3 regions of the Rhodococcus sp. NPDC059969 genome follow, and region 1 is predicted to be linked to each of the others. Evidence: riboswitches for the same ligand, from Rfam matches in the RefSeq annotation. Region 1 holds a riboswitch; each other region holds the start of a gene.

Region 1 (6,790 bases):
ACGCAGGAACAACCGGCCCACTTTGCACCGCTGGACCCGGGAGTCGAGTGGCCGAGTTTCGTTCACCACACGGGTGCGCAGCTGGAGACCGCGGGGATCTACGGACTCGGTTCCGAGGACGGCATCAAGATCGGCGAACACGCGACCGGGCCGGTCGTGACTCCACAGACCCGCGACTACACCCCTGATGTCGACGGAGAGCAACGATTGGTCGAGTACGCCGAGTCGTGGTTGCCCGGCGTTGATTCCACCCACGTCGAGTCGATCACGTGCCTGTACACGAGCACGCCGGACAGTAACTTCGTCATCGACCGAGTCGGCGCCGTCACGGTCGCGGCGGGATTCTCGGGTCATGGATTCAAATTCGGTCCGGCCCTGGGTGACCTTGTATCGAACCTCGTCGAGGGAACCGCTCTCGCTCCGGAAGTTTTTCGGCTAGGGGAGCGTTGACCAGATTCATGGAGGAAAGTGTTGTGGCACTGGAGCTCGGGACCCGGCAGGTCGAGGGCATCGGCGCGGTAGAGGTCTACTCGGTATCGCAGGACGATCCCTTGGCGGCTCCACTGATCGCGGAGTTGGCGCTCGAATACAGCTCGCGATACGGCGGAACTCGCGAAGCGATGCTCGCGGATCTCACCACGTACCCGGCAGAAGAATTTGCGTACCCGCAGGGGGCGCTGCTGGTGCTCACCCACGAGGATGTGCCGATTGCCGGTGGTGCATTTCGCCAATTCGATTCCACCACTGCGGAATTGAAGAGAATCTGGACATCGGTCGACTATCGGAAGCGTGGTCTCGGCAAGGTCGTCGTTCGCGAGTTGGAACGAGAGATCGAGCTTCGCGGATACAACCGGGTGTTCCTGACGACGGGCCCTCGGCAACCGGAGGCTGTCGCGCTGTACCTGTCCAGTGGATACGCACCGCTCTACGACGCTTCACTCTCGCCCGAAGAAGTGGGCGTCCACCCGTTCGAGAAACAACTTCGGGTGCTCGAAAATGTGACCCGAGCAGCAATTCCTACCGACCGGGTTGACAACACCCGGGTTTAACCTCGTACACTTGCGAACGACCATCCAGAGCGACCGAGAGACCTGGCTCATTGAAGTCGCAGCAACCCCCCGAGTGATCGGGTGCGGGTGCTACCGCCAGGACCGATGGAGGAACACGAAATGAAGGCAGTCGAAGGCGGTTTCGATACCGCCTGGTCGCGTCGTCACGTAGACCTGTGCCGCACCGCGGGATCTTTCTGTACCAACTGACCTCGGTCAGTCCTTCACGCTCAGGCGAGTCGTCGACAAGTCTGTTTTCTCTTCTCTGCACAAGTGATTCGCGCTCGATCGCCTTCTCGGAGCTTCTTGCTTCACGGCGACGGGTGCGCTCTTCGGCATGCCTCTTTAGGAGTTCTTGGTGTCTTCGCCCTCATTCGGTGCCCGCAAACGCGCGACCGTCATTGCCGGTATCGGTGCTGTCTCGGTTCTCGGAACCGTCCTCGCCGGCTGCAGCAGCGACGGAAGCGGCAGCGGTGCCGACGCGGGTCCCGCGCAGTCCGGCGGAACCCTTCGTTACGGCCTCTCGCAGGCGCCGACGTGCGCCGATCCGGCCCAGGCCGGCAGCAACCAGACCGTGTATGTCACTCGCACCGTGGTGGATTCGCTGACCGATCAAAATCCCGACTCCGGCGAGATCACCCCGTGGCTCGCCAAGAGTTGGGAGATCAGCCCCGATGCCGCGAGCTTCACGTTCGTCCTTCGCGATGATGTCACTTTCAGTGACGGCACACCGGTGACGGCGGATTCGGTCAAGAAGACCTTCGACTCGGTCAAGAACCTCGGGCCGAACGCGTCGTTGGCGAAGAGCTACCTGTCCTCGTACACGGGTACTGACGTCGTCGACGCCCACACGGCGAAGATCAATTTCTCCGGGCCCAATGTTCAGTTCCTGCAAGCAACTTCGACGCCGCAGCTCGGAATCCTCGCCGATTCCACCACCGCACTGGCATCCGAGCAGCGCTGCCCCGGTGCAGCGGTGATCGCTTCCGGTCCATTCGTGTACACCGACTGGCAGCAGGACAAGAGCGTCAAGATCGCCAAGCGCGCGGGATACAACTGGGCGTCGGACGCAGTCGCGCATCAGGGCGAGGCCTACCTCGACGGCGTCGATTTCACCGTGGTCCCCGAATCCGGTGTGCGCGCGGGCAGTGTGGCTTCCGGCCAGCTCGATGCGGTCAGCGACGCGCTTCCACAGGACGCACCGCAGATCGAGGGCGCCGGTGGACGCATCCTCACCCGGCCCAACCCGGGCGTGAGCTTCTTCTTCCAGCCCAACGTCAGTCGTGGAGTACTCGCTGATCAGGCCGTCCGCCAGGCCATCATTCCGGCGATCAACCGCCAAGAACTCGTCGACACCGTTCTTGATCCGTCGTTCTTCCCGGCAACGAGCCCGTTGGCTCACACCACTCCGCTCTACAGCGACGAATCCAGTGTCGTTACCTACGACGCGGACAAGTCGGCGAAGCTTCTCGACGCAGCCGGTTGGAAGACCGGAAGCGACGGTATCCGCGAGAAGGACGGGCAGAAGCTCACGTTCAGCGTCACGTTCAGCCCGGTGTTCTCGGGTAATCAGGCCATTCTCGAGCTCGTGCAGCAGCAGCTAAAGAAGGTCGGCGTCGACCTGCAGCTCAATCTGGTCTCGAACGGTGAATGGACCGAGAAGGGGGTGTCGGGTGACTACGATTCGCTGTACTACAACAGCACTCGGGCCGACGCCGACATCCTGCGGGCGTCGTTCAGCACCGAGGGCCGCAACCTCAATCGTCGCGGCGCAGATCCGGAGCTCGACAAGGTTCTCACCGACCAGCTCGCAGCCACGGACAACGGTCAGCGCGGCGAACTGGTCTCCACCGCTCAGGAATTGATCCTCGACCGTGGGCTCTCCATCCCCACGATCGAGCTCTCGCAGGCCATCGGCGCCGGATCGAGTGTTCAGGATCTGAACTTCGAAGCCTCGTCACGCCTGCAGTTCTACGACGCATGGTTGTCGGGTAAGTAATCATGACTCGATACGTACTCACCCGACTGGGCCAGGCCGCGGTTGTCCTGTGGGCCGCCTTCACTATCTCGTTCGTGATTCTGTTCCTCCTGCCGAGCGATCCGGTCAGCATGGCTGCGGACTCGTCCGGGCAGGGTGTTGCAGTGGATCAGGCTGCGCTCGATCAGCTTCGGGCACGATACGGCTTGGACCAGTCGGTGTGGGTGCAGTACTGGACGTCGCTGACCAATGCTCTTCGCGGCGATTTCGGTACGTCGATCTCCACCGGTCAGTCGGTAACGGATGCCATCTTCTCGGCATTGCCGAGCACCCTGGTGCTGGCAACCACGGCTTTGGTTCTCGCCGTGCTGTTCGGAGTGGCGATCGCGTTCTTCGCTACCTACACCCGCAAGCGGTGGCTGGCGAACCTGTTGTTCTCGCTGCCGCCTCTGGGAGTGGCTGTGCCCACCTTCTGGGTGGGTCTGATCCTCCTGCAACTCTTCTCGTTCCGTCTGCACATCTTCCCCGCATTCGGGGACAAGGGATTCGCAACGGTAGTTCTCCCGGCGTTCACGCTGGCGATCCCGACCGGCGCGGTGATCGCGCAGGTCCTCACGACCAGCCTGCAGTCGACGCTGCGTTCGCCGCACGTGGAGACCGCCTATGCCAAGGGCGCCAGCCGTTGGCGCGTGCAGACCCGTCACGCGTTGCGACTGGCGAGCATTCCGGCATTCACCATTGCCGGAGTGCTGGTCGGAACTTTGCTTGCTGGTTCGGTGGTCGTGGAAACGGTGTTCTCCCGCGCGGGCGTCGGCCGTCTGACCCAGACGTCGGTGATGGCGCAGGACATCCCGGTGGTGCAGGGCGTCGTTGTGTTCGCCTCCCTGGTCTTCGTGCTCGTCAACCTCGCGGTCGACCTCTTCTACCCCCTGATCGATCCACGAATCATTCAGGCGAAGAAGACACATGCCGAAAACTCGAATACCGAAAGCTCGACCGATCTGGAGCCGGCCCATGTCTGACACATTGATCGAACCCTTACTGCTCGATCCACGCGTCGAGGCCAAGGCACCAGTCGTTTCGCGCCGAAGGTCGACTGCCATCGGTTTGATCCGTAAGCCCGGTCTGGTCATTCCGGTGCTGATCGTGCTGCTTGCCATCGGCTTTGCCGTCGCGCCTGGGTTTTTCGCCAGCGGTGATCCGTTGTCCGGCGTCCCGGCGGACAAACTGCAGGGACCGAGCTTGGCTCACTGGTTCGGAACCGACAACCTCGGGCGTGATCTGTACACACGCTTCGTACACGGCGCCGCGCTGTCCCTGACCGCGACTTTGGTAGCGGTGGGAATCGCGTTGGTGGCAGGATCGATCATCGGTTTGCTTGCGGGATTTGTCGGCGGAGTCGTCGACGCAGTTCTGATGCGCATCGTCGATGTCCTGCTGTCCATTCCGGCGCTACTGCTCTCGTTGGCATTGGTGACCGCGCTCGGCTTCGGCACCATCAACGTCGCCATCGCTGTCGGCGTCAGTATGGTCGCCAATTTTGCGCGAGTGATGCGTGCCGAAGTGATGCGGGTGCGCGGCGCTCAGTACGTCGAGGCCGCGTTCAGTTCGGGCGTGCAGTGGCTCGGTGTCCTGCGTCGGCACGTGCTGCCCAACTCGTACGCGCCCGTGGTCGCGCTGTCCGCAGTCGAGTTCGGGCAGGCAGTTCTTGCAGTGTCGGCACTGAGCTTCTTGGGATTCGGCGCGGTTCCGCCTACCCCGGAATGGGGATCGCTGGTGTCCGAGGGGCGCAACTTCCTCGCCAATGCCTGGTGGATGACAACACTTCCCGGTCTCGCGATTGTCGCCGTGGTCATCTCGGCGCACCGTATCGGCCACGAGATCGAAAGGAGCAACCGGCGATGAGCACGACCGAGGAACAGTTGCTTTCCGTCACCGACCTGCAGATCTCCTACGGCAACGAGCCCGCGGTATCCGGTGTGAGTTTCACCGTCGGCCGCGGCGAAGTGGTTGCGGTGGTGGGGGAGTCGGGTTCGGGAAAGTCGACGACGGCCCACGCGATACTGGGCCTGCTCGCCGGTAGCGGCCACGTCACGGGCGGAAGCGTCGAGTTCGAAGGCGACAGAATCGATTCGTACTCCGACCGCGCGTGGCAGAGAATCCGCGGCGCTCGTATCGGTCTGGTGCCGCAGGATCCGACGACCTCGCTCAACCCGGTGACTCGGATCGGCGACCAGGTTGCAGAAGTCCTGCGGATCCACGGCCTCGCCGACCGGCGCACAGCGCGGTTGGACGCCGTCGCCGTGCTCGAGCGCGCGGGTATCGATCGCCCGGAGATCCGGGCACGCCAGTATCCACACGAGCTGTCCGGCGGTATGCGGCAACGAGTTCTGATCGGTATCGCTCTTGTGGCGAACCCGGCCCTCATCATCGCCGACGAGCCGACCAGTGCTCTGGACGTCACGGTTCAACGACGCATTCTCGACCATCTCGACGAGCGAATCGCCGAATCCGGTGCCGCCGTGCTTCTGATCACGCATGACCTGGGTGTGGCCGCAGACCGCGCGGACCGGATCCTGGTGATGCAGGGGGGCAGAATCGTCGAATCCGGCCGCACCGCAGATATTCTGGGAGACCCGCGAGACGAGTACACGAAGAAGCTGCTGAACTCTGCGCCAAGCCTGTCCTCGGGACCGGTCGATCGCCCGGTCCGTCAGGACACGAGCCCGCTGCTGACGCTGACCGGAATCACCAAGCGTTTCAACGTCGGCCGCGGGAGTTCGATCACCGCGGTGAACGAAGTATCGCTGACTGTTCCGAGGGGCCAGACGGTGTCACTGGTGGGGGAGTCAGGTTCCGGCAAGTCGACCACCGCCCGCATTGCCGTGCGATTGGAGCAGGCGGACGCCGGCACCATCACCTTCGACGGACAGGACATCACGAAGGTCAAGGGCAGCGGCCTGCGCGAGCTGCGTCGAAAGATTCAGCTCGTGTACCAGAACCCCTATGCATCACTCGACCCGAAACTGTCCGTCCAAGACATCGTGGCAGAGCCGCTGCGGGCCTTCAAGGTTGGTGGACGTACCCAGCAGCAGAGCCGTGCCGCCGAGCTGCTCGATCAGGTTGCGCTGCCCGAGCAGTTCCTGAGCCGCAAGCCGGCAGAACTCTCGGGCGGCCAGCGTCAGCGGGTGGCGATCGCTCGCGCGCTCGCTCTGAAGCCGGATCTACTCGTTCTCGACGAGCCGGTATCCGCTCTCGACGTCTCGGTTCAAGCGCAGATCCTGGCGCTACTCGACGATTTGCAGCGAGAACTGGGCCTGACCTATCTCTTCATCTCCCACGATCTGGCGGTAGTTCGCCAGATCAGCGACGTAGTCGGCGTCATGCAAGCTGGGCGATTGCTCGAAATCGGCACTACCGCCGAGATTTTCGACAATCCCCGAAACGAGTACACACGCACACTTCTCGACGCGATCCCCGGGCGGGATCATTCGACAGGAAAGGCCGAACATGTCCGAGCGTAGTTCCGGAGCATTCCTGGTCGGCCTCGAATTCGAGGGCACCGGAGCTCATCCGTACTCCTGGCGACGCGAGGATTCGCGCGCCGAAGATCTGTTCACGCCGTCGTACTGGGTGGACCTGGTGACCGCCGCGGATCGGGGTGGGGTGGATCTGGCGTTCCTCCCCGATTCTTTCGGGCTCCAATCCGAAGGCCAGCACGCTGTGCGGGGGAGGTTGGAGGCCGTGGCAACTGCGGCGAGGC
Region 2 (6,790 bases), on a different contig from region 1:
CGTTGCTGCCGAGCCGATGACCGAAACGACGACGATCAGCAGGTAGTCGGTGAACGTCAGCGGAACGTCGTAGAAGCCGGCGACGAAGATTGCCGCGATTGCGGGATAGATTGCAGCGCAACCGTCCATCTTCGTGGTGGCACCGAGCGGAACGGCGAACGAGGCGTACTCACGAGGAACACCGAGGTTGCGTTCGGTGACGCGTTCGGTCAGCGGCAGGGTACCGATCGACGAGCGCGAGACGAAGCCGAGCTGAGTCGCGGGCCAGACGCCGGAGAAGAAGCTCCGGACCGAGAGGCCATGTGCGGCAATCAGGATGGGGTAGACCACGAAGAACACGATCGCCAGGCCGATGTAGATGGCAGCGGTGAAGACGCCCAGCGAGCCGATCGCATCCCAGCCGTAGGTGGCGACAGCGTTGGCAATCAGCGCGGCGGTGCCGATCGGGGCGAGGCGGATGATCCACCACAGGACCTTCTGAACGATCGCGAGAAGCGATGCGTTGAACTCGAGGAACGGCGCAGCCTTCGGTCCGATCTTGAGCGCAGCAATGCCGATTGCGCCGGCGATGACGAGCAGCTGCAGGACGTTGAAGCTCAGCGTCGTGGTCGCTACACCTTCGGTAACGGAAGTCTTCGCGCCCAGCCCGAGGAAGTTGTTCGGAACCAGTCCGGTGATGAACGCCCACCACGAACCGGAACTCTTGGGTTCCTTCGCGGCTTCGGCGGCGACGTCGGTCCGTGAACCGGGATCGGTGATCAGGCCGACGATGATGCCGATGATCACAGCGATGAACGCGGTGATGGCGAACCAGAGCAAGGTCTGCACGGCCAGGCGAGCTGCATTGGCGACCTGTCGCAGGTTGGCGATGGAACTGACGATGGCCGTGAACACCAGCGGGATCACCGCAACGGTGAGCAGCTTGACGTAACTCGAACCGATGGTCTGCACGGTGCCGACCAACCAGTTGACGTTGCCGTCGGCCGCATCAGGCATTGCCCGGGCGACGAGACCGATGATGACACCGAGTACGAGGCCGGCGACGATCTGCGGTCCGAATGCCGTCGCCCAGGACGGAAAACGGGACGTGGACTTTTCCGGCACGCCGGTGGAGGTGGAGCTGGGCATGACTATGCCTTTCGAAAATCAAGGGAGCGAAACGCAGCGCGGCACCAGAGGCCGGGCAGATTCGAAGAAATGTTTCCTGGTACGCGTCAGGTCAGAGCGAGCACGTACACATTGCGCTCGCCTGCAGGCGAAGGTCGACGTAACGCCGACTGGTCAGGAACAACACTGTCCACACACTACTCGCAGCTTCAACTACTCGATCCCGAGGGTCGCCGCGGGAGTTCGCTTCGTGTTCGTCGGGTGTGCCCCGATCAGTCACTGTTGGTCGGTTGACTAGTGTCGACGATCAGTAGGTGCCGCACCGGCGCCTACGCGTCGGCAAGCGGAAGCGAGAGACCGATGAGCGTTCGGAATGCCGAGTACCCGCGTCCGAAGCATTTTCTGGTGCACCTCAGTGACACACATCTGGTAGCACAGGGGGAGTTGTACGACGCCGTGGATGCGTCGACGAGGTTGCGGGAAGTGCTCCGCGGGATAGTGGCCTCGGGCGCACGCCCCGACGCACTCCTCTTCACCGGCGACCTGACCGACGAGGGGCACCCCGACGCGTACGCGCAATTGAAAGCCATCGTGGAACCCGTGGCGGCCGAGATCGATGCACAGGTCATCTGGGCTATGGGTAACCACGACGACCGCCCCACCTTCAGATCGTTGCTGTTGGGCGAGGACGCAGCAGATCATCCCGTCGACAACGTCTACGATCTCGACGGACTGCGGGTGATCACCCTGGACTCGTCGGTTCCGGGTCATCACTACGGTGAGATCACGGATCGTCAATTGGACTGGCTACGAGCAGAGTTGGCGGTCCCCGCGCCCGACGGAACGATACTGGCGCTGCATCACCCCCCGGTTCCGTGTATTCAGGATCTTGCAGTCTTGGTGGAGTTGCGCGATCAGCCCCGGCTGGCAGACGTCCTGCGAGGCAGTGATGTTCGGGCGATTCTTGCCGGGCACCTTCACTATTCGACGACGGCGACGTTCGCCGGGATTCCCGTGTCCGTGGCGTCGTCGACGTGTTACACCCAGGACCTGAACGTGGAAGTCGGTGGGCAGCGTGGTCGAGACGGGGCTCAGGGGTGCAACCTGGTGCACGTCTACGACGAGACGATTGTTCATTCGGTCGTTCCTCTCGGCGCTCACGTGACGGTCGGTGAGCCCGTCGACGCGGCCGAGGGAGTCCGGAGGCTCGGCGCCGCCGGCATTCGAATCCTCGAGAGCGAAAAGGCGAGGCGCTCGATCGTCTGAGGTGGCAGGCGGTTTCCGGCGGGCCGGCACGGTTCGGGTTGATTGTCGGGCGGTCGCGTACTCACTACCGTCGAGGTAGGTGCAGAGCTCCAGCAACAAGGACCGGCTAGCTGGACGGCAACCCTTCATGCCGATGGGGTGCCCCGGAATCACACCTGGCGACACGCGCGGTGCGTGTCGCAAGCGGCAGTCGCCACGAGAACCGTCAGTCGGGTGCTGACGGTTTCTGCGGTCGGCACTGTGCGCTCCCGAGTAGTTCTCGAACAGGAGTATGCGCCGATGACCTCCACCCCTTCTTCTCATCTTGCTCCGCTGCATCTCGCCGTAGCGCTGGACGGTGCCGGTTGGCACCCTGCAGCCTGGCGCGAGCCACACTCGCGCCCGAGTGAGCTGTTCAGCGCGTCGTACTGGACTGACGTGGTGACGACCGCCGAGCGTGGTCTGCTCGATTTCGTCACCATCGAGGACAGTCTCTCGGTTCCGGCGGACCCACTCGCGCCCGTCGACGACGCCGTTGATCGGGTACGCGCGCGGCTCGACGCACATCTCGTGGCGGCCCGACTGGCACCCGTCACGAGCAACATCGGTTTGATCCCGACCATCACCACCATTCACACCGAGCCGTTCCACGTGTCCAAAGCCGTTGCCACGCTGGACTACACCTCGCGCGGTCGCGCCGGATGGCAGGTGAAGGTGTCGGCTTCGGAGTCCGAGGCGGCCCAGTTCGGGCGACGCGATATCCCAGCGCTCACCGATGCCGAGCGTCAGTCGATCGTTTCAGGTGTCCTCCCGGACTTCGTACGTGACCTGTTCGACGAAGCTGCGGAGGCCGCTGACGTCATCCGGCGACTCTGGGACAGCTGGGAGGACGACGCCGAGATCCGCGACGTGGAGCAGCGCCGATTCATCGACCGAGACAAGTTGCACTACATCGACTTCGAGGGCAAGTATTTGTCGGTCCGTGGACCGTCGGTGACTCCGCGCCCGCCGCAGGGGCATCCCGTCGTCACAGCACTGGCGCATCAGCGCGTGGCGTACGAACTGGCAGCGCGCACGGCTGACCTGGTGTTCGTGACGCCATTCGACGACGAGCAGGTCACGGCAATCCTGGGTGAGGTGCGAGCAGCCGAAGAGCACGTGCAGCGCACCGGTGAACCGCTTCGGGTCTTCACCGACATCGTCGTCTTCTTCGATACGCCGGAAGAAACCGGAAAGCAACGGCTCGCTCGACTCGACGCGCAGGTTGGTACCGAATACCGTTCGGACGCGCTGACCTTCACCGGTACCGCGGCCGAGTTGGCAGATCTTCTGCTCCGGTGGCAACAGTTGGGAATCGACGGATTCCGGTTGCGACCGGGCGTCGTCGTAGACGACCTCGACGCGATCGCAGGTGAGCTGGTACCGGAATTGCAGCGACGCAGCGTATTCCGCACCGAATACCCACAGACGAATCTTCGCGGACTGCTTGGTCTGCCCATCAACATTCCCAACCGCTACGCCGCCGGCACTCCGGCCGCCTGACAGACGAGGAATACACTTTCATGAGTTCTCAGCAGCGTAAGCAGGTCATCCTGGGTGCCTACCTCGGCGGCGTCAACCATCACACTGCGTGGTGGGATCCGCAGGCGGGCAGTCAGATCGAGTTCGAATCCTTCGAGCACACCGCTCGAACAGCCGAGCGTGGGAAGTTTGACTTCTTCTTCCTCGCCGAAGGTCTTGCTCTTCGTGAACGTGCAGGACAGATATTCGATCAGGACATCATCGGTAGGCCGGACACCTTCACCGTGCTTGCATCGTTGGCAGCAGTGACCGAACACCTCGGTTTGGCAGGCACCATCAACGCCACGTTCAACGAGCCTTACGAGCTGGCAAGACAATTCGCGACGCTCGATCAATTGTCCGGAGGACGTGCCGCCTGGAACGTCGTCACCACGTTCGACGCATTCACCGGCCAGAACTTTCGCCGCGGCGGATACCTGGATCGTGCGCAACGATACGAGCGTGCGGAGGAGACGGTAGCGCTGGTGCGTCAACTGTGGGATTCGTGGCGCAGCGACGACATCGTTGCTGACAAGGCATCAGGACGCTTTCTCTCGCGACCGGATGCCGGTGAATTCGCCTTCCACGGATCACATTTCGATGTGAACGGCCGATTCACGGTGCCGCGTAGCCCGCAAGGGCGCCCGGTTATTCTGCAGGCCGGGGTGTCGCCGCAGGGGCGCGATTTTGCTGCCGGCAATGCCGACGCGATCTTCTCACCGTATGGTCAATTGCCCGAGGCGGCCGACTTCTATCGTGACATCAAGGCTCGTGCCGTCGCGGCCGGACGCGACCCGGGTGACATCAAGATTTTGCCGTCGGCGAGTTTTGTTCTCGGCACGTCCGAGGCGGACGCGATCGAGAAGTACCGCGATATTCGCGACCAGCAGGTCACCGGCCAGACCGCTTTGGTTCTGCTCGAACAGATCTGGAATCTCGATCTGTCGAAGTACGACCCCGAAGGGCCACTACCCGATATCGCCCCGGATCCTGAGGCTCCGCCGATCATCCAGGGGCGCGCCTTCATTCACCAGGATCGTTTCGCGACCGTCGCAAAACTGCGCGCGGTAGCCGAGAGCAAGAAGTTGAATCTGCGCGAAGTGGTGATCGATCAGTTCGAGCGTGGACCGATCGTGGGTACACCGCAGCAAGTTGCGGAGAAGATCGATTCGTTTGTCAGCAACGACGGTTCGGATGGGTTCATCCTCGGGTCGCACCTTGTGCCGACCGGCCTCGACGAGTTCGTCGACGACGTGGTGCCACTGCTGCAGGATCGAGGTGTTCTCCGCAGTGACTACGAAGGAACGACGTTGCGTGACAATCTCGGACTGCCCATCCCGGTGCAGAGGGAGCATGTGACAGCACGCTGATCGACCGAAGTGGCGAGGGCCCAGCCGAAATCGGCTGGGCTCTCGCTTCGTCTAGGCTTCCCAGGGAGCGGGGATGGGGTAGTAGCTCTCCAGGAACTCCGTGATCTTGCGTGTGCGAAGTTCCAGATCGATCTCCGGAGCGCTGCCGTCGTTGAGGCAGAAGAAGTCCATGGATCGCTTGGCGAGCAGTGAGTCCATGTCGCGCAAACCGGCCTTGACCGTCGTGTCGACGTATTTGACGGCGGCGGACTTCTGCACCACCGACCGCCCACTCATGAGCGTGTAGTAGTGGTAGAGCGAATTGGTCACCGAGATATTGGAACTCGCGCGGAAGGTGCTTGCTGCAGTTGCCGCGAAGTCTTCGGCGAACTCGCGTTCCATCTCGGCCATCACGCTCTTGCGCAGTGGCGTCGCTGCGTGCTCGAGATGCCTGGTGGTCATCAGACCGAAGCGGTCCTGCAGCAGTCGGCGGTTGACGCGGGCAGCATTCTCGAAGCCGCTGCGGTCGTTGTCGTTGTGTCCCAAGCCGATTCTGGTATCGGCCTCGATGAACATGCTGATGCCACCGGGGGAGAAGAACATGTCCGGACCGACCGGGCGGCCGAAGAACATGTCGTCGTTGGAGTAGAGGAAGTGTTCTGCCAGACCCGGAATATGGTGCAGCTGGCATTCGACAGCTTGAGAGTTGTGTGTGGGCAACACACTTGGATCGGCGAAGAACTTTTCGCTGGGCATGAACGTGACTCGCGGATCGTCGGCAAGCCAGTCCGGACGATCGGAATCGGTCGCGACGAAGATCCGTCGGATCCACGGCGCGTACATGTGGATGGACCGTAGCGCGTACTTGAGCTCGTCGATCTGACGGAAACGCGCCTCTGATTCGTCCCCCTCGCCGACGATGTAGTTCTGCATCCGCTTGGCGCGCTGAGCCTGAAACTCCTTGGAGGAGCCGTCGACCCAGGAAAAGACAAGATCGATATCGAAGCTGATATCGGAGGCATGATCGGCGAACATGTTTTCGATGGTCGGCCAGATCCGGCCGAATCGCTCGACGGTTCCTCGGACAGCTTCTTCGGGGAGGACGGTTCGTCGAGTCAGTGAGTTCTCGACGGGTAGGACGATTTCTTCGTCGGAAATCGACCACAATTCGATTTGAACGCCGATGTTCGCGCCGTAGTTCATACCGCTTGCGACGTGAACCCTTGGACGGAACAAGCGGAAGATTCGTGACTTGTTGGTCTTGGACAGGGCACCGTCCGCGACAAGGAGCGCTGGACTCTTCTTCGCGTCGACGGTTTTGGAGTAGAAGGGTGCGTTGGCGCATCCCTCGACAAGTGCCTGCCGCAGGTTCTTTCGTTCGGTCCAGCTGACCGCGATGACCGGGCGCTCGTCGTTTCCGCGGACGAGTAGATACTCGATTCCTGCGGCGTCGAGGATGTCGCGGATGAAGAGGAGATCTTCGACCATCGCTTCGAGCGGCGTGGTGGTCGTGATCGCAAGGGCAAAAC
Region 3 (6,790 bases), on a different contig from region 1:
ATCCACGCTCCGAAGGCGTTGGCGATGTTCAGCGCGGCGTGATTGAGAGACGCAGCCAGGGTCTGAGCGTCCTCGGCGACGTCCATCAGCCGTGTCTGCAGACCTGGAACCATCGAGGACCCCGCGAGGCCGATGAGGAAGACGAAGATCAGTGCCGTGTAGGGATTGCGCACAGCGATCACGAAGACCGCGAGGATCACCACGAGGGATCCCATCGACAAGAACAGGCCCTTCATCAGGGCACGATCCGCGAGGTATCCGCCGACGAAGTTACCGGCCACCATGCCCAGTCCGTAGAGCATGAGTGCCAGGGGAATGAACGAAGCGCCGAGCCCGGACACGTCGGTGAGCGTCGTACTGATGTAGGTGTAGACGGCAAACATGCCGCCGAACCCGACCATGCCCACGATCAGCGTCATCCACACCTGGACGCGGCCCAGCGCTCCGAGTTCGGTGATCGGATTCGTCACCGGCATGCCGTCCAAACGCGGAATCCAGACGAACAGCGAAGCAACGGTTGCCACCCCGATCACGGCGACCAAAGCGAAGGCGCTGCGCCAGCCGAGTGCCTGACCGATCCAGGCGGCGACCGGTACCCCGATCACGTTGGCCACGGAAAGACCCATCATGACCATCGCCACGGCCTTGGCGCGTTTTCCCGGTTCGGCCAGGTGAGCTGCGACCAACGCGGCGACTCCGAAGTACGCGCCGTGCGGCAATCCGGCGACGAAGCGAGCCATCATCAGCGTCGTGTACGAGGGAGCGAAAACCGAGGCGGCATTGCCGACGGTGAAGGCGACCATGAGCGCGATCAACAGTGTGCGGCGCGGTACCCGTGCGGTGAGAGCAGCGATCAGCGGAGCGCCGACGACAACCCCGAGCGCGTACGCGGAGATCACGTGACCTGCGATGGGTTCCGAGACGCCGAGCCCGGATGCCATTTCCGGGAGCAATCCCATGGCGACGAACTCGGTGGTGCCGATACCGAAACCGCCGAGGGCGAGAGCGAGCATCGCCGGACCTCTGGTGGAACGAACCCCGGGTGTCGAGGCGTCAGAACGGGAGAGGGTAGACGAAGTCACTGATCAATTGTGATCTCACACCTGGTTGAACTTCCAAGTGAGAGCGGGTGAGTTCACTCACGTGAGACCGCGAACACAAATGGGACGCCCGGTTTCCCGGACGTCCCATTCGAAAGGTGAAGCGGTGAATCTACTTCGCGGCCATGGCCTTCTGCAGGTTCACGTCGAGTGCGCCGAGGAACTCCTCGGTGGTCAGGTAGCCCTGATCGCCGCCGACCAGCATCGAGAGGTCCTTGGTCATCTGGCCGCTTTCGACGGTCTTGATGACAACGTCTTCGAGCGCCTGCGCGAAGCCGATGACCTCAGGGGTGCTGTCGAGCTTGCCACGGTGCTCGAGCCCACGGGTCCACGCGAAGATGGACGCGATCGGGTTGGTCGAGGTGGGCTTGCCCTGCTGGTGCTGACGGTAGTGACGCGTCACGGTGCCGTGAGCAGCCTCTGCCTCACAGGTCCGTCCGTCCGGCGTGAGCAGAACCGACGTCATGAGGCCGAGCGAGCCGAAGCCCTGGGCCACGGTGTCGGACTGGACGTCACCGTCGTAGTTCTTGCATGCCCAGACGTAGCCGCCCTCCCACTTGAGTGCGGAAGCGACCATGTCGTCGATGAGGCGGTGCTCGTAGGTCAGACCTGCGGCATCGAACTCAGCCTTGAACTCGGTCTCGTAGATGTGCTGGAAGATGTCCTTGAAGGCACCGTCGTACGCCTTGAGAATGGTGTTCTTGGTGGACAGGTACACCGGGTAGTTCTGCTGCAGACCATAGGTGAGCGACGCGCGAGCGAAGTCACGGATGGAATCGTTGAAGTTGTACTGCCCCTGAACGATGCCGCCGTTCTCGGGGAAGTTGACCAGTTCGTGCTCGATCGGTGCGCTGCCGTCCTCGGGCGTGTAGGTGATCATCACCTTGCCGGGGCCGGGGACCTTGAAGTCTGTGGCGCGGTACTGGTCGCCGAATGCGTGACGGCCGATGATGATCGGCTTGGTCCAGCCCGGAACGAGTCGCGGAACGTTGGAGATGATGATCGGTGCGCGGAAGATCGTGCCGCCGAGAATGTTGCGGATCGTTCCGTTCGGGGAACGCCACATCTTCTTGAGACCGAATTCCTCGACACGTGCCTCGTCCGGCGTGATCGTGGCGCATTTGACGCCGACGCCGTGCTTCTGGATCGCGTGCGCTGCGTCGATGGTGACCTGGTCGTCGGTCTCGTCGCGGTACTCGATACCGAGGTCGTAGTACTCGAGGTTCACATCGAGATACGGATGGATCAACTTGTCTTTGATGAACTGCCAGATAATGCGCGTCATCTCATCGCCGTCGAGTTCGACGACGGTGCCCTCAACCTTGATTTTGGACATGGGTGCTTCGCGTCCTCCTAGGAAGTTTCCCTGGTTACACGGTTGCGGTCACACTTTGTGAGTGGGTCCGCGAACGGTTCGATTATCAAACCTAGACGGTGTGGACTGATCTCGGGAGATGAGTCCCAAACAAGACAAGCGTACTGCTAACCCGTGAGGCCGCAACCGGCAGGTCCACTCACCGGTCTCTACTCACGAGTAACTTTTGCCTGCTAGTGGGCTACGTCGCTCTGCCGCGCGTGCGGTTGCGGCTCACATTTCGCCCCGTGTCAGGACTGCGCTCACTTCCCGGTAGAATCCGACTTGGTCATGAGTGCCAGCGTCAAGCCCCGGCTCGCTGGACGGCAACCCTCCAACCGCGGTGGGGTGCCCCGGGTGATGACCAGGTTTCCCGACGTGGATCTGCTCGCGCAGTTCCACCGCAATTCGGGTGACAAGCGCGGGTCCGACAGGGACGGACCCCAGACCGGGCCGAGCCCCACGGAGGTATTTCAGTATGTGTCGCACTTGTAGATAGACCCCAGCACGGGGCGGCGATCATTCGCCCCCGTCCGACATCTATCCGTCAGACCACTGGAGTGAACAAATCATGACCGACAACACAGCCGACGCCGCAGCAGCTTCGGATCCGACCGCGAACTGGTCGTTCGAGACCAAGCAGGTGCACGCCGGGCAGACAGCGGACACCGCCACCAATGCGCGCGCTCTGCCGATCTACCAGACCACCAGCTATGTCTTCGACAGCACCGATCACGCTGCCGCACTGTTCGGGCTGGCCGAGCCGGGCAACATCTACACGCGAATCATGAATCCGACGCAGGACGCCGTCGAACAGCGGATCGCCGCCCTCGAAGGCGGAGTCGCCGCACTCCTCCTGTCCTCGGGTCAGGCTGCCGAGACCATCGCGATCCTCAACATCGCCGAGGCCGGCGATCACATCGTCTCGAGCCCGTACCTGTACGGCGGCACGTACAACCTCCTGCATTACACACTTCGTAAGCTGGGCATCGAAGTCACGTTCGTCGAGGATCCCGACGATCTCGAGCAGTGGCGCGAAGCCGTTCGCCCGAACACGAAGGCGTTCTACGGCGAAACGATCGCCAATCCCAAGAACCACATCCTCGATCTACCTGGCATCTCGTCGCTGGCCCACGAGAACGGTCTTCCGTTGATCGTGGACAACACCGTGGCGACGCCGTACCTGCTCCGCCCACTCGAGCACGGCGCCGACATCGTCGTTCACTCCGCCACCAAATACCTTGGTGGACACGGCACCGCGATCGCCGGCGTCATCGTCGACGGTGGCACCTTCGACTGGACGCAGGGTCGCCACACCAACTTCACCACCCCGGATCCCAGCTACCACGGCGTCACCTTCGCGGACCTGGGTGCCCCGGCGTTTGCACTCAAGGCGCGCGTCCAACTGCTGCGCGATCTCGGCTCCGCCGTGGCACCGTTCAACGCGTTCCTCATCGCGCAGGGCATCGAGACCTTGAGCCTGCGCATCGAGCGCCACGTATCCAACGCACAGAAGGTCGCCGAGTTCCTCGACGGCCACGGCGAGGTGGCCTCCGTCTCCTACGCGGGACTCCCCTCCTCACCGTGGTTCGAACGTGGAAAGCAGCTGACGCCCAAGGGGACCGGCGCCATCGTCACCTTCGAGCTGCCCGGCGGGATCGATGCGGGCAAGAAGTTCGTCAACGCCCTGACGCTGCACAGCCACGTCGCCAACATCGGTGACGTTCGCTCACTCGTGATCCACCCCGCCTCGACGACGCACTCGCAGCTCACCCCCGAAGAGCAGCTCGCTTCGGGTGTCACGCCCGGGCTCGTCCGCCTCGCGGTCGGCATCGAAGGAATCGACGACATCCTCGCTGATCTCACCGTCGGCCTGGCTGCGGTGGCAAACTCGTGACCGTGAACGAATTGGAGCCCAGGATCGACCTCCTGCCCCCGGCCGACGGCCAGGTGGGGTTCGTCGACATCGGCGCCCTGGAACTCGAGAGCGGCGCGGTACTCCCCTCGGTTTCGCTCGCCGTTCAGCGGTGGGGTGAGCTGTCCCCGAACCGCGACAACGTCGTACTCGTCGAGCACGCACTGACCGGAGACTCACACGTCACCGGTCCGATCTCCGCAAATCAGCCCTCCCCCGGCTGGTGGAACGGGATGGTCGGCCCCGGCGAACCGATCGACACCGGCGAATGGTGCGTCATCGCAACAAATGTCCTCGGTGGCTGTCGCGGCACGACCGGTCCCAGTTCACTGGCCGACGACGGCAAGCCGTGGGGCAGCAGGTTCCCGGAGATATCCATCCGGGATCAGATCGCGGCGGAGAAGAAGCTCGTCGATCTCCTCGGGATCGACCAGTTGGCCTCTGTGGTCGGCGGATCCATGGGCGGCATGCGCACCCTCGAATGGGCAGTTACCTACCCGGACAGCATTCGCTCCGCGTTGGTTCTCGCAACCGGTTCACGGGCGACTGCAGATCAGATCGGCACCCAGACGACGCAGATCGCTGCCATCGTCTCCGATCCCGAGTGGCAAGGCGGTGACTATCACGGATCGGGCCGGGCACCTCGCGCCGGACTCGGCATCGCTCGCCGCATCGCGCACCTGACGTACCGCACCGAGTCCGAACTGGATGCGCGCTTCGAGAACTCCGCCCAGAACGACGAAAACCCGTGGAACGGTGGACGATACGCTGTGCAGAGTTACCTGGAACACCAGGCGGACAAGCTGGTCGACCGCTTCGACCCGAGTACGTACGTCCTCCTGACCGAAGCCATGAACCGGCACGACATCGGCCGAGGACGCGGCGGCGTTGCAGCGGCGTTGGCATCGATCACGGCACCGGTCGTCGTGGGCGGCGTGGATTCGGATCGGCTGTATCCCCTCCGTTTGCAGGAGGAGATCGCCGACGGAATTTCCACGTGCAGCGGCCTCGAGATTCTCAAGTCCAAGGACGGCCACGACGGATTCCTGACGGAGGCGGACGCCGTCGCCGGACTGCTTCGCCGAACGATGGAGTTCGCACGCACGGCTCGCTGATCCGGCACAGAGCCACATTTTCAGAATTCGTCAATGTCGGGAAAACCACAGCTGATCTGCGGGTTTTCCCGACATTTTCATTGGCGAACGTGAACCGGCGCGGCTAGCATCGGCGAACGTGAATCAGCCATGCTCGACGCGCCTGCAGGCTACGTACATTCCCGAGCACATGTCCTTCGCGTTCTGGGGTGACGCAGACCCGGCAGCGCGACTGTCGGCACTGGGGATGCCGACCGGGTCGCCGGGCGTGTGCAGGCTTGCGATCCCGGTCGACGAGTCGATCACAGCAACCGACGTCGAAGCGCAACTGCTCGACCTCACAGCCGCGATCGACGCCTTCCACAACCTCGATGCAGGTCGCGGCGACCTCGGACCGTCGTTGCTCGCGTGGAAGCGCGTCGTCGAGACCGGCGCACATGACATTCCGACCGCGGCGCATGCAGCGATCGACCGCGACGACACGAAGATCCGAAGCGCCCGGTCCACGGTGCGGTTGTTCACGGATGCGCGTACAGCCCTGGACAGCCTTCGCCGAGCAAAGATTCAGGCGACTCTGCGCCCGTATCAAATGCAGGGAGTTGCCTGGCTGACGGCGCTGTCGGGTTCGGGCGGTGGGATCTTGGCCGACGAGATGGGTTTGGGTAAGACACTGCAAGCGATTTCGATGATCGCGATCCGCGCCGACGACGGCCCGCATCTGGTTGTGTGTCCCACCTCGGTGATCGGAAACTGGCGCCGCGAGATCGAGCGATTCGCTCCGCATCTGCCACTACATGTTCATCACGGGACTGCTCGCGCACTTCCCACGCGTATCCCCGCCGGCACCACTGTTCTGACCAGCTACAGCGTCTTGCGTTCCGACACGGCCCAATTGACCCCGATCCACTGGAGTTCGGTGATCTTCGACGAGGCGCAGCAGATCAAGAACCCGTCTTCCCTCGCTGCGAAAGCGGCAATGCGGTTGTCGGCCGACGTCAAGGTGGCGATGACCGGCACGCCGGTGGAGAACCGTCTCGAAGAATTGTGGTCACTCTTTCGGGTCGCCAATCCCGAAGTCCTCGGAACTCGCGCGCGTTTTCGTCAACGCTTCGCCGTCCCGATCGAATCCGGTCGATCCGCCACTGCGGCGACCAGGCTTGCCGCGGTCATCGATCCTTTCATTCTGCGCAGAACCAAAGACACAGTGGCCAAGGATCTTCCGCCCAAGCAGTTCTCCACCATCTCGTGCACTCTGACATCGGAACAGGCGCGGATCTATCGGTCGGCAGTTGCCGATGCTTTCGACACCGGATTGGGCACGGGAATT

The links. A riboswitch is a leader RNA that binds a small molecule or an ion and turns the genes downstream of it on or off. The one in region 1 is predicted to bind S-adenosylmethionine.
Region 2: it holds a riboswitch for S-adenosylmethionine, as region 1 does, so the genes downstream of both, ACFWAD_RS27170 (LLM class flavin-dependent oxidoreductase) here and ACFWAD_RS25670 (putative leader peptide) in region 1, are expected to answer to the same signal.
Region 3: it holds a riboswitch for S-adenosylmethionine, as region 1 does, so the genes downstream of both, ACFWAD_RS15445 (bifunctional o-acetylhomoserine/o-acetylserine sulfhydrylase) here and ACFWAD_RS25670 (putative leader peptide) in region 1, are expected to answer to the same signal.

The regions. Positions count from the first base shown of each region.
Region 1 is NZ_JBHWUF010000012.1:43,526-50,315, forward strand. Features, by position in the region: gene ACFWAD_RS25660 (FAD-dependent oxidoreductase) at 1-450, shown strand, start outside; gene ACFWAD_RS25665 (GNAT family N-acetyltransferase) at 459-1,049, shown strand; SAM riboswitch class I at 1,067-1,161, shown strand; gene ACFWAD_RS25670 (putative leader peptide) at 1,170-1,259, shown strand; gene ACFWAD_RS25675 (ABC transporter substrate-binding protein) at 1,408-3,048, shown strand; gene ACFWAD_RS25680 (ABC transporter permease) at 3,051-4,049, shown strand; gene ACFWAD_RS25685 (ABC transporter permease) at 4,042-4,932, shown strand; gene ACFWAD_RS25690 (dipeptide ABC transporter ATP-binding protein) at 4,929-6,551, shown strand; gene ACFWAD_RS25695 (LLM class flavin-dependent oxidoreductase) at 6,538-6,790, shown strand, end outside.
Region 2 is NZ_JBHWUF010000013.1:139,433-146,222, reverse strand. Features, by position in the region: gene ACFWAD_RS27180 (dicarboxylate/amino acid:cation symporter) at 1-1,128, opposite strand, end outside; gene ACFWAD_RS27175 (phosphodiesterase) at 1,468-2,373, shown strand; SAM riboswitch class IV at 2,452-2,565, shown strand; gene ACFWAD_RS27170 (LLM class flavin-dependent oxidoreductase) at 2,548-3,894, shown strand; gene ACFWAD_RS27165 (NtaA/DmoA family FMN-dependent monooxygenase) at 3,915-5,282, shown strand; gene ACFWAD_RS27160 (stealth family protein) at 5,334-6,790, opposite strand, start outside.
Region 3 is NZ_JBHWUF010000004.1:349,101-355,890, forward strand. Features, by position in the region: gene ACFWAD_RS15435 (MFS transporter) at 1-1,082, opposite strand, end outside; gene ACFWAD_RS15440 (NADP-dependent isocitrate dehydrogenase) at 1,213-2,436, opposite strand; SAM riboswitch class IV at 2,742-2,882, shown strand; gene ACFWAD_RS15445 (bifunctional o-acetylhomoserine/o-acetylserine sulfhydrylase) at 3,026-4,351, shown strand; gene ACFWAD_RS15450 (homoserine O-acetyltransferase) at 4,348-5,484, shown strand; gene ACFWAD_RS15455 (DEAD/DEAH box helicase) at 5,603-6,790, shown strand, end outside.